One region of the Duganella sp. GW821-FHT07G03 genome, then DNA from elsewhere that is predicted to be linked to it. Evidence: predicted binding sites of a transcription regulator. Region 1 holds the regulator's gene; the other holds the start of a gene.
What was found. The regulator NrdR, encoded in region 1, represses ribonucleotide reductase genes. The targets are predictions, from matches to a motif close to CACNANATNTNGTG.
Positions count from the first base shown of each region.

Region 2: AC07OK_RS09785 (ribonucleoside-diphosphate reductase subunit alpha) is a predicted target of NrdR. The motif match lies at 3,200-3,213, and genes of this name have one in related genera.

Region 1 is NZ_JBWKQE010000007.1:83,391-89,620, reverse strand. It holds gene AC07OK_RS11570 (PilW family protein) at 1-772, opposite strand, end outside; gene pilV (type IV pilus modification protein PilV) at 769-1,323, opposite strand; gene nrdR (transcriptional regulator NrdR) at 1,429-1,899, opposite strand; gene glyA (serine hydroxymethyltransferase) at 1,956-3,203, opposite strand; ZMP/ZTP riboswitch at 3,302-3,427, opposite strand; gene AC07OK_RS11550 (SDR family oxidoreductase) at 3,590-4,339, shown strand; gene ybgC (tol-pal system-associated acyl-CoA thioesterase) at 4,538-4,951, shown strand; gene tolQ (protein TolQ) at 4,961-5,653, shown strand; gene AC07OK_RS11535 (ExbD/TolR family protein) at 5,669-6,106, shown strand; gene tolA (cell envelope integrity protein TolA) at 6,155-6,230, shown strand, end outside.
Region 2 is NZ_JBWKQE010000005.1:246,970-253,199, forward strand. It holds gene AC07OK_RS09785 (ribonucleoside-diphosphate reductase subunit alpha) at 72-3,026, opposite strand; gene ampD (1,6-anhydro-N-acetylmuramyl-L-alanine amidase AmpD) at 3,295-3,930, opposite strand; gene AC07OK_RS09795 (sigma-54-dependent transcriptional regulator) at 3,927-5,447, opposite strand; gene AC07OK_RS09800 (sensor histidine kinase) at 5,460-6,230, opposite strand, start outside.

The DNA.
Region 1 (6,230 bases):
GGGTATTGCTCTCACCATGCAGCAGCAGCGCCACCCTGACGCTGCATACGCGCTTCCAGTATGTCTTGCGATGGAAGTCGCGCAAACGCTCGCCCGGCGTGGCGCCGGACAACACCAGCGCGGCATCCATCGCATTGATATGGCTGGCGTTGACATACGCATTGGGAACGCCATCGGCCGGCGTATCGGTATCGAGCCCATACAGCACCTGGAAGGATTCAACGCCGCGCACGATGGCGTCTGAGCCCCAGCCGGACGCGCCGCGGTATTTGCAGCGCAGTTCCGCCACGCCAGCGCCGTCGTCCGCGACATAGAAGATGCTCCAGCCGCGCGCATCGGCCGCGTCAGGAACGGCAACCCCGAAGCCGGCGCAATTGAGGCTGGAACCATCGCCATTGCCGCCCACGCCCGAACCGGAAAAGCGCAAGGCCAGCACATCGCTGCCGTGCGCCACGGCCGGCAAGGTCGCGGCGATATCCGCGCCGCCCCGGCTGATGCTGCGCGCGTCCAGCCCCGCGATGGACGCCGGCGCATCGGCTTCCAGTTCCACCGGCGCGGCCGTGCTGTCCCAGTTGACATAGGCGCCCTGCCGTATCGCCCGCGCCATGATGTCGAGCGCATGGCGGCCACTGTCGTTGAGTCCGGCGTTCTCGCTGTGATTGCGGTAGTTGCTGCCGGCCGACAGCAGCAAGCCGCTGGCCAGCAGGGTTACGATCAGACCCAGCGCCACGGCGATGGCGAACTCGACCACGGTCCATCCGCGCGCGCTCATCGCGTCGCTCCAACCACCACGGCGACGGCCGGCGCGACATCCCCGCTGGCATCCTTGCGCAGCGTACCGTCGGGATTCTTGCTGCGCCATCCGACCTTGACCACCACCGGCGCGCCGGCAGCGCCGCCGCAAGTCCAGGCCAGCTTGCCGCTGCCGTCACGACAAACCAGTACGCGACCCGCAGGCAAGTACTGGCCGACTTGAATTTTCACCTCATACAGGTCGAACAGCGCCAACTGCGCGCTGTCGCACGCGCCGCCGTAGCACAGGGCCGACGGCGCCGGCGGATCGGGTTCGGCCAGCGCATCGTAGTCCAGCATCAGATAGGGATTGGCGCCATCGGCCAGGTGCATTTGCGCGGCGTTGGCGCGCATGCGTTCGGCCAGGCCAGCCGCCAGGTAAGTCGCCTGCGACAACAGCGCGGCCTGATGCCGCATGCGCAGGGCCGCCAGCTGCATCGCCACGCCGCCGACGATGCCAACCGCCAGCAACAGCACGGCGATCAGGATCTCCAGCAGCGTAAAGCCAGGCATATAGGCGCGTGTGCGCATGGCACACCTCCGCAAGTCGACAAGGACAGTGCTAGAAGTTAGCAGCGACTACTGCAGAGGATATGAGGTGTATCAAAGGTGCGCCAGCCGTAGGCCGGCGAGTAACTAAGCCTTGCGTGGCTTGCGTTCCTGCCCGACTTCGGCAATCGCGTCCTGGAACTCGGCCAGGTCCTCGAAGTTTTTATAGACCGATGCAAACCGGATATACGCGATCTTGTCGAGGCGCTTCAGTTCCTGCATCACCAGCTCGCCGATGTAGCCGGTGTCGACTTCGCGCTGGCCGCTGGTCAGCAGCTTTTCTTCGATCGACAGGATCGCCGCGTCCACGGCGGGCGCCGCCACGGGGCGCTTGCGCAAGGCCAGCGTCAGGCTGCCGCGCAACTTGGCGGCCGCATACTCGGTGCGGCTGCCGTTCTTCTTGACCACATACGGCATCACCAGTTCGATGCGCTCATACGTGGTAAATCGTTTATCGCATTTTCCGCAGCGCCGGCGCCGGCGTATGGAATCCCCTTCCTCGGATACGCGCGTATCGAGAACCTGGGTATCTTCATGCTGGCAAAACGGACATTTCATATTGGCGCTATTCGATGACGCGACACCGGCACACGCCGGCGTCGCGGTACTGCTAATTACTTGGCGTAGACAGGGAACTTGTCAGCCAGAACCTTCACGGCCGCTTTCACGCGGTCGATGGTCGCGGCGTCGTGCGGGTTGTCCAGCACGTCGGCGATCAGGTTGCCGACTTGTTCCGCTTCCGCTTCCTTGAAGCCACGGGTGGTGAAGGCAGGCGAACCCAGGCGGATGCCGGAAGTCACGAATGGCTTCTGCGGATCGTTAGGGATGCCGTTCTTATTGCAGGTCATGTGCGCCGCACCCAGGATCGCTTCCGCTTCCTTGCCGGTCAGGTTCTTCGGACGCAGGTCCACCAGCATCACGTGCGACTCGGTGCCGCCGGAGACGATGCGCAGGCCGCGCTTGATCAGGGTCTTGGCCAGCACGTCGGCATTGATGACGACTTGCTGCTGGTAAGCCTTGAACTCAGGCGTCAGCGCTTCCTTGAACGCCACTGCCTTGCCGGCGATGACGTGCATCAGCGGGCCGCCCTGGATGCCTGGGAAGATCGCCGAGTTGATGATCTTCTCGTGCTCGGCCTTCATCAGGATGATGCCGCCGCGTGGGCCGCGCAGCGATTTGTGCGTGGTCGAGGTGACGAAGTCGGCGTGCGGCACCGGATTAGGGTACAGACCAGCAGCGATCAGACCGGCGTAGTGCGCCATGTCGACCATGAAGTAAGCGCCAACAGCTTTGGCGACGGCAGCGAAACGCTCGAAGTCGATCTTTTTCGAGAACGCCGAGGCGCCGGCGATGATCAGCTTAGGCTTGTGTTCCTTGGCCAGCGCTTCCATGGCGACGTAGTCGATGTCTTCTTCGGCGGTCAGGCCGTAGGAGACGACGTTGAACCACTTGCCGGACATGTTCAGCGGCATGCCGTGGGTCAGGTGGCCGCCTTCGGCCAGCGACATGCCCATGATGGTGTCGCCTGGCTTCAGCACGGCGAAGAACACGCCCTGGTTGGCTTGCGAACCCGAGTTAGGCTGCACGTTGGCCGCTTCCGCGCCGAACAGCTGCTTGACACGGTCGATCGCCAGTTGCTCGACGACGTCGACGTACTCGCAACCGCCGTAGTAGCGCTTGCCTGGGTAGCCTTCGGCGTATTTATTGGTCAGCTGCGAACCCTGCGCTTCCATGACGGCTGGCGAGGTGTAGTTCTCCGAGGCGATCAGTTCGATGTGATCGTGCTGACGGGTGTTTTCTTTTTGAATTGCGCCGAACAATTCCGGGTCAACGTTGGCGAGGGTGTGATCTTTTGCGAACATGTAAAAACTCCAAATGAATTGAGTAACTTGTTACTGGCAGGTTGGATCGAATGAGGGAAGCCGATAGCGGACAGGCAGCCTCTTCGTGCATTTCCATCGATGGCTGCCCAGGCGAACGGCTGATGAAATCTCACGTTTCCCGGTGGATGCCCACCTTTCGCCAACCGATCGCCACGCACCAAAATGGTGATGACCGGAGCTTTTCGCCAGTTACGTGAGACGTAATGGAAGCCTGATTGTAATTTATGCGCCAGCTTTGAGCAAGGAAATGATTACCTAAAAGGCAATCTTATGCCGATTTTGATAGGAGAGATAAGCCATACTGCCATTTCGGCTACACTTGACCACCGTTTCCACTCTTTCTACACATACCGTAAGGATAGATCATGATCGTCTTCATCACCGGCGCCACCGCCGGCTTCGGCGCCGCCATGGCCCGCACTTTCGTCCAGAACGGCCACAAGGTCCTGATCAGCGGCCGCCGCGCCGACCGTCTGCAGGCGCTGTCGGCCGAGCTGGGCGCGGCCGCCCACCCGGTCGTGCTGGATGTGACCGACAAGGCCTCGATCAAAGGCGCACTGGACGGCTTGCCGGCCGAATGGGCGCAGATCGACGTGCTGATCAACAATGCCGGCCTGGCGCTGGGCGTCACGCCGGCGCATGAATCGTCGCTGGACGACTGGGACACCATGATCGCCACCAATTGCAGCGGCCTGGTCGCCATGACCCGCGCCGTGCTGCCGGCGATGGTGGCGCGCGGCAGCGGCACCATCATCAACATCGGTTCGGCGGCCGGCGATACGCCTTATCCGGGCGGCAATGTGTACGGCGCCACCAAGGCCTTCGTCGAGCAGTTCACGCTGAACCTGCGGGCCGACCTGGTCGGCACCGGCGTGCGCGCCACCAATATCGCGCCCGGCCTGTGCGGCGGCACCGAGTTCTCCAACGTCCGCCTGAAAGGCAACGACGCGGCCGCGGCCAAGGTCTACGAAGGCACCGAGCCGCTGACGCCGGAAGACATCGCCAACACCGCCTACTGGATCGCCACCCTGCCCGCCCACATCAACATCAACCGCATCGAAATGATGCCGACTTGCCAAGGCTACGGCCCGCTGGTGATCAAGCGCAACCTGTAAAAATCAGGGCTGGCGAATCGCTTCATCCCTGAAGCGATTCGTAAGCGGTTGTTACAAGCCTTGGCAAGTTGCAGGGAAAACGCTTTACTATCGTCTGTGCAATATTTTGGAATTCACGGCAATTACTCTGTCGCAGCTTCAACGACAACAATAAAATCGCGTAGAATGTTGCTCACTCTCACTAGTAGTCAAAACAACATGCCAGCAGAGTTTATCTGGAACGTACGGGTCTATTACGAGGACACCGACGCCGGCGGTATCGTCTATTACGCAAACTACCTCAAATTCTTTGAGCGCGCCCGTACCGAATGGCTGCGCGCCATCCACGTCGAGCAGCACGCCCTGCTGCAGGAACACGACGCCATGTTCGTCGTCAAAAGCGTCAGTGCGGAGTATCATGCGCCTGCCAGGTTGGACGATGTACTAAAATTAACACTTGGTATCGAAAAGCTAGGCCGCGCCTCCATCCAGTTCGTGCAGCAAGCGTGGTGCGGCGAGCAGTTGCTGAACACCGCCCGAGTCAAGGTCGGCTGCGTCGGTTCGGACCTCAGTCCGCGCGCCGTGCCACCGTCGGTTGCAGAAAAAATGCGTAGTACCATCAAAACAGACTGAACCACATACATGAACGTCACCCAAGACCTCTCTTTCCTGTCCCTCATCACCAACGCCCACCTGATCGTGCAGTTGATCATGGCGCTGCTGTTCGTCATCTCGCTGACCAGCTGGACCTACATCTTCAGCAAGATGTTCGCGGTGCGCTCGGCGCGCCGCCTGACCATCGAATTCGAGAAAACCTTCTGGGCCGGCGGCAACCTGCACGCGCTGCACCAGAACGCCGGCAAGGACCGCGCCAACAGCGGCCCGCTGGCGCGCATCTTCGAAGCCGGCATGGGTGAGTTCATCAAGAGCAAGGCCGCCTACACCGCCGCGCGCGAAAGCATGGACGCCGGCGCGGTGCTCGACGGCGCCCGCCGCGCCATGCGCGCCGCCTTCCAGCGCGAGATGGACGTGCTGGAATCGCACCTGGCCTTCCTGGCCTCGGTCGGTTCGGTGTCGCCGTACATCGGCCTGCTCGGCACCGTGTGGGGCATCATGAACGCCTTCCGCGGCCTGGCCAATGTGCAGCAGGCCACCTTGGCCGCGGTCGCCCCCGGCATCGCCGAGGCGCTGATCGCCACCGCCATCGGCCTGTTCGCGGCGATCCCGGCCGTGGTGGCGTACAACCGTTTCGCCCACGATATCGACCGCCTGGCGATCCGATTCGAAAGCTTCGTCGAAGAGTTCTCCAACATCCTGCAACGTCAGTCGCGTTAAGAAGGCAGAGCAATCATGGCTTCCTCTTTTTCCAGCAGCATGCGCGGCGGCCGCGGCCGCAAGTTCAAGTCCGAGATCAACGTCGTGCCCTACATCGACGTGATGCTGGTGCTGTTGATTATTTTCATGGTCATGCCCTCGGCCAATGACCCGAGCGTGGTCGACCTGCCGAGCGCCGAGCGCTCCACCAAGCCGCCGAGCGACTATGTGCAGGTGATCATCAAGCCCAACGGCGCGCTGTCGATCGGCGTCAAGGGCAAGGGTGAAGAGGCGCCGGAAACCGCGCCCAACCGCGACGCGCTGGTCAAGAAGCTGCGCACCATCCACACCGACCATCCCGACTACCCTGTGCTGATCGCCGGCGACAAGGAAAGCAAGTACGACGACGTGATCCAGCTGATCTCGGAAGCGAAGAAGATGGGCATCACCCGGGTCGGCTTGTCCACCAAGTAAATCACAGTGCATACGATGAAACCCGCAACGGCAGGCGGCCCTTACAAAGTGCCGCGACAAAATGAAGGCTGGCGCTCGATCGCGCTGGCGGCGGCGATGCACGCCGTGCTGTTGCTGTTCCTGT
Region 2 (6,230 bases), on a different contig from region 1:
CGGTGTAAAAAGAACCGCCCGGACGGGCCGGGACGGTTCACTCTCTATATTAGTACGATTTTACTGGCAGCTTATTGGCAAGCTTCGCATTCCTCGAAGCCGTCGTCGCCCGGACGCAGGTAGCAGGCCGCGCCGTCGGCTTCGGCTTGCGCCACCGACGATGCCGATGCCGCCGAACCGGCCAGGGCCGCCGTCGCCGGACCGGCCGCCGACATCGCGCTGGCCGACATGCCGCCGTCCACCGCCACCGCGTTCAACGCGCCGGTCTTGGAGGTCGATTTCTCCATGTGGGTGGCGGCGATGGTGCGCAGGTAGTAGGTGGTTTTCAGGCCACGCAGCCATGCCAGCTTGTAGGTCTCGTCCAGCTTCTTGCCCGAGGCGCCGGCCATGTAGATGTTCAGCGACTGCGCCTGGTCGATCCACTTCTGGCGGCGCGATGCGGCTTCCACCAGCCAGGTCGGCGAGACTTCGAACGCGGTTGCATAAATGTCACGCAGGTCTTGCGGGATGCGGTCGATCTTGGCCAGCGAGCCGTCGAAGTACTTCAGGTCGGAGATCATCACCTCGTCCCACAGGTCGCGCGCCTTCAGGTCGCGCACCAGGTAGGCGTTGATCTCGGTGAACTCGCCCGACAGGTTGGACTTCACGTACAGGTTCTGGAAGGTCGGTTCGATGCAGGCCGACACGCCAATGATATTCGAAATGGTCGCGGTCGGAGCGATCGCCACGCAGTTCGAGTTACGCATGCCGAACTTCTTGATGCGGTCGCGCACCGGGGTCCAGTCCATGGCGGCGGAGGTATCCTGCTCCAGATAGCCGCCGCGTTCGTCGGCCAGCAGCTTGATCGAGTCCTGCGGCAGGATGCCGCGGTCCCACAGCGAGCCTTTGTACGACTGATAGTGGCCGCGTTCTTCGGCCAGTTCGGTCGACGCCAGGTAGGCGTAGTAGCACACCGCTTCCATCGAGGTGTCGGCGAAGGACACGGCTTCGTTCGACGAGAACGGAATGCGCATCATGTGCAGGCAGTCCTGGAAGCCCATCACGCCCAGGCCCACCGGACGGTGACGCATATTGGCGTTGCGCGCTTTGTCGACGGCGTAGTAATTGATGTCGATCACGTTATCCAGCATGCGCATCGCGGTGCGGATGGTCTTCTTCAGCTTGACGTGATCGAGCTTGCCTTCTTTCATATGGGCTGGCATGTTGACCGAACCGAGGTTGCAGACGGCGATTTCGTCAGGGCCGGTGTTCAACGTGATCTCGGTGCACAGGTTGGAGCTGTGGACCATGCCCACGTGCGACTGTGGCGAACGGATGTTGCATGGGTCCTTGAAGGTGATCCATGGGTGGCCGGTTTCGAACAGCATCGACAGCATCTTGCGCCACAGGTCCAGCGCGGCGATCTTCTTGAACACGCGGATTTCGCCGGCGGCGGCCTTGGCTTCGTAGCCCAGGTAGGCTTTTTCGAAGGCCTTGCCGACCAGGTCGTGCAGGTCCGGGCAGTCCGATGGCGAGAACAGGGTCCAGTCGCCTTTTTCCATCACGCGCTTCATGAACATGTCCGGAATCCAGTTGGCGGTGTTCATGTCGTGGGTGCGGCGGCGGTCGTCGCCGGTGTTCTTGCGCAGGTCCAGGAACTCTTCGATGTCCATGTGCCAGGTTTCCAGGTAGGCGCAGACCGCGCCCTTGCGCTTGCCGCCCTGGTTGACCGCGACGGCGGTGTCGTTGACCACTTTCAGGAACGGCACCACGCCTTGCGATTTGCCGTTGGTGCCCTTGATGTGGGCGCCCAGTGCGCGCACCGGGGTCCAGTCGTTACCCAGGCCGCCGGCGAACTTGGCCAGCAGCGCGTTTTCCTTGATGGCGTCGTAGATGCCTTCCAGGTCGTCCGACACGGTGGTCAGGTAGCACGACGACAGCTGCGAACGCAGGGTGCCCGAGTTGAACAGCGTCGGCGTGGAGCTCATGAAGTCGAAGGTCGACAGCAGGTTGTAGAACTCGATGGCGCGCGCTTCGCGGTCGGACTCGTTCAGGGCCAGGCCCATGGCGACGCGCATGTAGAAGGCCTGCGGCATTTCAATGCGGACGTCACGGACGTGCAGGAAGTAGCGGTCGTACAGGGTTTGCAGGCCGATATAGCCGAACTGCAGGTCGCGGTCGGCGACCAGCGCCTTCGACAGGCGGGCCAGGTCGAACTCGGCCAGTTTGACGTCCAGCAGTTCGTTGGTGATGCCCTTGGCGATGTATTGCGGGAAGTAGGTCACGTATTCGGCGGCGGCGGCGCCCTGCGCGACTTCCTTGCCGAAGACTTCCTTGCGGATCGTGTGCAGCAGGATGCGGGCCGTCACTTGCGAGTAGGCCGGATCTTTTTCCATCAGCGCGCGGGCGGCCAGGATGGCGGACTTGTGCAGCTCTTCGACCGGCACGCCGTCGTACAGGTTCTTCAGCGTCTCGGCCAGGATGGCGTCGGCGTCGACGTGCTTTTCCAGGCCGATGCAGGCGGCGTTAATCAGGCCGGTGACGCGGCTCATGTCCAGCAGCTTGCGCTCGCCGTTTTCGACCACGTGGATTTGCGGCGCGTCGATCGCGGCGGAGGCGCCTTGCGCTTCCTTGGCGGCGCGGCGCTCTTCCATATGCTTGGCGCGATACAGCACGTAGGCGCGGGCGACATCGTGTTCGCCGGAGCGCATCAGCGCCAGTTCAACCTGGTCTTGCACGTCTTCGATGTGGAAGGTGCCGCCCGATGGCTGGCGGCGCACCAGCGCGGTGACCACGCTGGCGGTCAGCTGTTCTACCAATTCGCGCACGCGCGCCGAAGCTGCGCCCTGGCCGCCGTTAACGGCCAAAAAGGCCTTGGTCACGGCGATGGCGATTTTCGACGGTTCAAACGCGACGACCGCGCCGTTACGGCGGATGATGCGGTAGTCACCGAGGTCGCTGGCGGCCGTGACCGGGCTGCTGGCGGTGCTCGCAGCGGCTGCTGGTACCAGCGCTGGATTGATGGTGATGTCTTGAGTAGATTGCATTTAAGCTCCCCGATAACAGCGTGCAGTCAGTGCTGCGCGACGTAATGTTGTATAAAAAAAGGCCAAAATGAAGCGACCGGCCAAACCTGCCTGGCTGGTTAGACTGCAATAAAATGGGTGGTGAACTGGCCTTGTCGGCTTGTAAATAGTTTAAGAACCAGTGTCATGAGAACTACTATATCTAGTGATTGGTGTGAATCGATACACTGATTGTAGTGGTCAGGTAAGGGTAAGACAAGTGGAAATTTTGCCTTAAACGGCAATTTTTCTATTGACTTTGCGAAAGCCCTTTTGCGAAGCGTAGTCCGGCGCTAGCGCCCACTAACGCGAGCTCAGTCGGTGCCTTTTGATTAAGCAAAGTCTGCCAGCTTTTCCGATACCATTCCCAATCGAACAACGGTCCGGGGTCGGTTTTCCGGCCCGGCGCGATGTGTTCATGGCCCTGCACATCGGTCAGCGGATAGCGCGTTTGCAGCGCCAGGGTCAGCGCCGCCAGCGCTTCGTATTGGGCCGGTTCGAAGCCGCTGTCGTCGGTGCCCTCCAGCTCCACGCCGATCGAATAGTCGTTGCACTTCTCCCGTCCCCGGAAGGACGACAGCCCCGCGTGCCAGGCCCTCTCGTTGGCAGAAACATACTGCAGCACGCGGCCGTCACGACGGATGAAGAAGTGGCTCGACACTTTCAACCCTCGCAGGTCGGCGAACGAGGGGTCAGTATTATAGTCCAAGCGGCCGCTGAACAGGTCGGACACGTGCGGACCGCCGAAACAACCGCCCGGCAGCGAGATGTTGTGGATCACCAGCAGCGTGATGTCGGCCGGGTCGGGACGGCAGTCGGCATGCGGGCTGTCGTAGCGCAGCGCCGGCAGCCACCAGCCGTCCGCGCCCAGTGCCGGCGGCGTCACGCCTCCGGCTCCTGGATGTTCAGCTTCTGCATCTGGTAGCGCAGCTGGCGGAAGCTGATGCCCAACAGCTGGGCGGCCTGGGTGCGGTTGAACTGGGTCTGCGCCAGCGCCCGCAGGATGATGTCGCGCTCGATCTGGTTCAGGTAGTCGGGCAGGCTGCTGGGCAGCGCATCGAGATGCGGCAGCGGCGGCGTGCCGGCGGCGGGCGGCGCCGGCTCGGCCGGCGGCGGCGGCGACGGCATAGGCGCCACGCCCAGCGCGGCGGCCTCGGTGGCGGCCAGGTTCAAAGTCGACAGCGGCAACGCCGGCGTCGGCAGCGGCACGATCGCTTCGACCATGCGCGCGCCCTTCAGCGCCAGGTCGGCCACTTCGATCACGCCGTCGTTGGCGAAGGCCAGCGCCCGCTCCAGGATGTTTTCCAGCTCGCGCACATTGCCGGGAAAGGAGTAGCCGCGCAGCGCCTCGAGCACGCCCTCGCCCAGCCGCACCTGGTGTTCGAAGGTGCCCAGCCGGTCGAGGATGGCGCCGGTCAGCACGGCCAGGTCGTCGAGCCGTTCGCGCAGCGGCGGCAGGCTCAGTTCAATCACGTTCAGGCGGTAGAACAGGTCCTGGCGGAAGCTGCCCTGCTCCACGCACTGCGCCAGGTTCTTGTGGGTGGCGCTGATAATCCGCGCGTCGACCGGCTCCTCGGCGGTGGCGCCGATCTTGCGCACGCGCCGCTCCTGGATCGCCCGCAGCAGCTTGACCTGCATCGCCAGCGGCAGGTCGGCCACCTCGTCGAGCATCAAGGTGCCGCCGTTGGCCGCCTGGAAGAAGCCGTCCCGCTCATCGGCCGCGCCGGTGAAGGCGCCCTTGCGGTAGCCGAAGAACTCGGCCTCCATCAGCGCCTCCGGAATGGCGCCGCAGTTGACGGCGATGAAAGGTTTGCCGTTGCGCGAACTCTGGGCGTGGATCTCGCGCGCGGCCAGCTCCTTGCCGCTGCCCGATTCGCCGTTGATGGCGATCGGCGCCATCGAACGCGCCAGCCGCGCGATCTGCGCGCGCAGCGCCTGGATCACGGCCGATTCGCCCTTCAGCCGGCTGGCCGGCGGTTCGTCGCTGGGCGCTTCACCCGGCGGCGGCTCGGCGTTCAGCCGCAGCGCCGACTGCACCATCACCCGCAACTGGTCCAGCGCCACCGGCTTGGAGATGTAGTCGAAGGCGCCGGCCTTGAGCGCGATGACGGCGTTGTCGGCGCTGCCGAAAGCCGTCACCACCGCGATCGGCGTGTTCTTGTAGGCGGCGCTCACTTCGCGCACCAGCTCCAGCCCCAGGCCGTCGGGCAGGCGCATGTCGGTCAGCACCAGCTGGTACTCGCGTTCCGGCGTGGCCAGCAGGCCGCGCGCCTGCGCCAGCGTGGCGGCGCTGTCGACGTCCAAGCCCATTTTCAGCAGGGTCAGTTCCAGCAGCTCGCGCAGGTCGGCCTCGTCGTCGACCACCAGCACGCGAGGCGCGCGTTGGGAACCTCTAGCACTCATCGAACAGCCTTTCTACGTCTGCGCCGGATGGGCGAAGGTGATTACAAATCGCCCGCGCGAGCGGGGAGTCCCATCGGGGCTGGCTTTGATATCAAAACGATATTCGTAGTCCAGCCGCGCCTCGTTATTCAAACACAATTCGCGCGCCAGATATAGTCCCAGCCCGGTGCCCTTGCTGGATGTGGTGTAAAACGGTTCAAACAGGTGGGCGCGCACCTCGGGCGAGATGCCGGGGCCGTCGTCCTGCACGTGCAGCTCCATGCGCCGCGCCTTGTCGTTCACCAGCTCCATGCGGATCGAGTCCGGCCCGCCGCTGGCGTAGCGCACCGCGTTGTTGAGCAGGTTGAGCACCACCTCGCGCAGGTGCAGCGCGTCGAAGCGCACCAGCGTGCCGGCCGGCGCCGAGGCGCCGATGATGTCCGGGGTCAGGCCGTGGGTCTCGACGAATTCGGTTTTCAGCTCGGCCAGGAAGACGTCCAGCGCCAGCGGTTCGCTGTGCGGCTGCACCTTGCGCGACAGCTGCAAAATATCCTCGACCATGCGGTTGACCCGCGCCACGTTGTCGCCGACGATCTTCAGCAGCCGCAGGTGGACCATGCTGTCGAGGTCCTCGCCCAGCAGCGCGGTGGCGTGGCCGATGGCCGACAGCGGATTGCGCACCTCGTGCGCGATGCTGGCGGTGAGCCGCCCCATCGACGCCAGCTTCAGTTGCTGCGCCTGGTTTTCGATGCCGGTCACGTCCTGCAGGAAGATCACGCTGCGCTCGGTGCCCAGGCCGGCCGT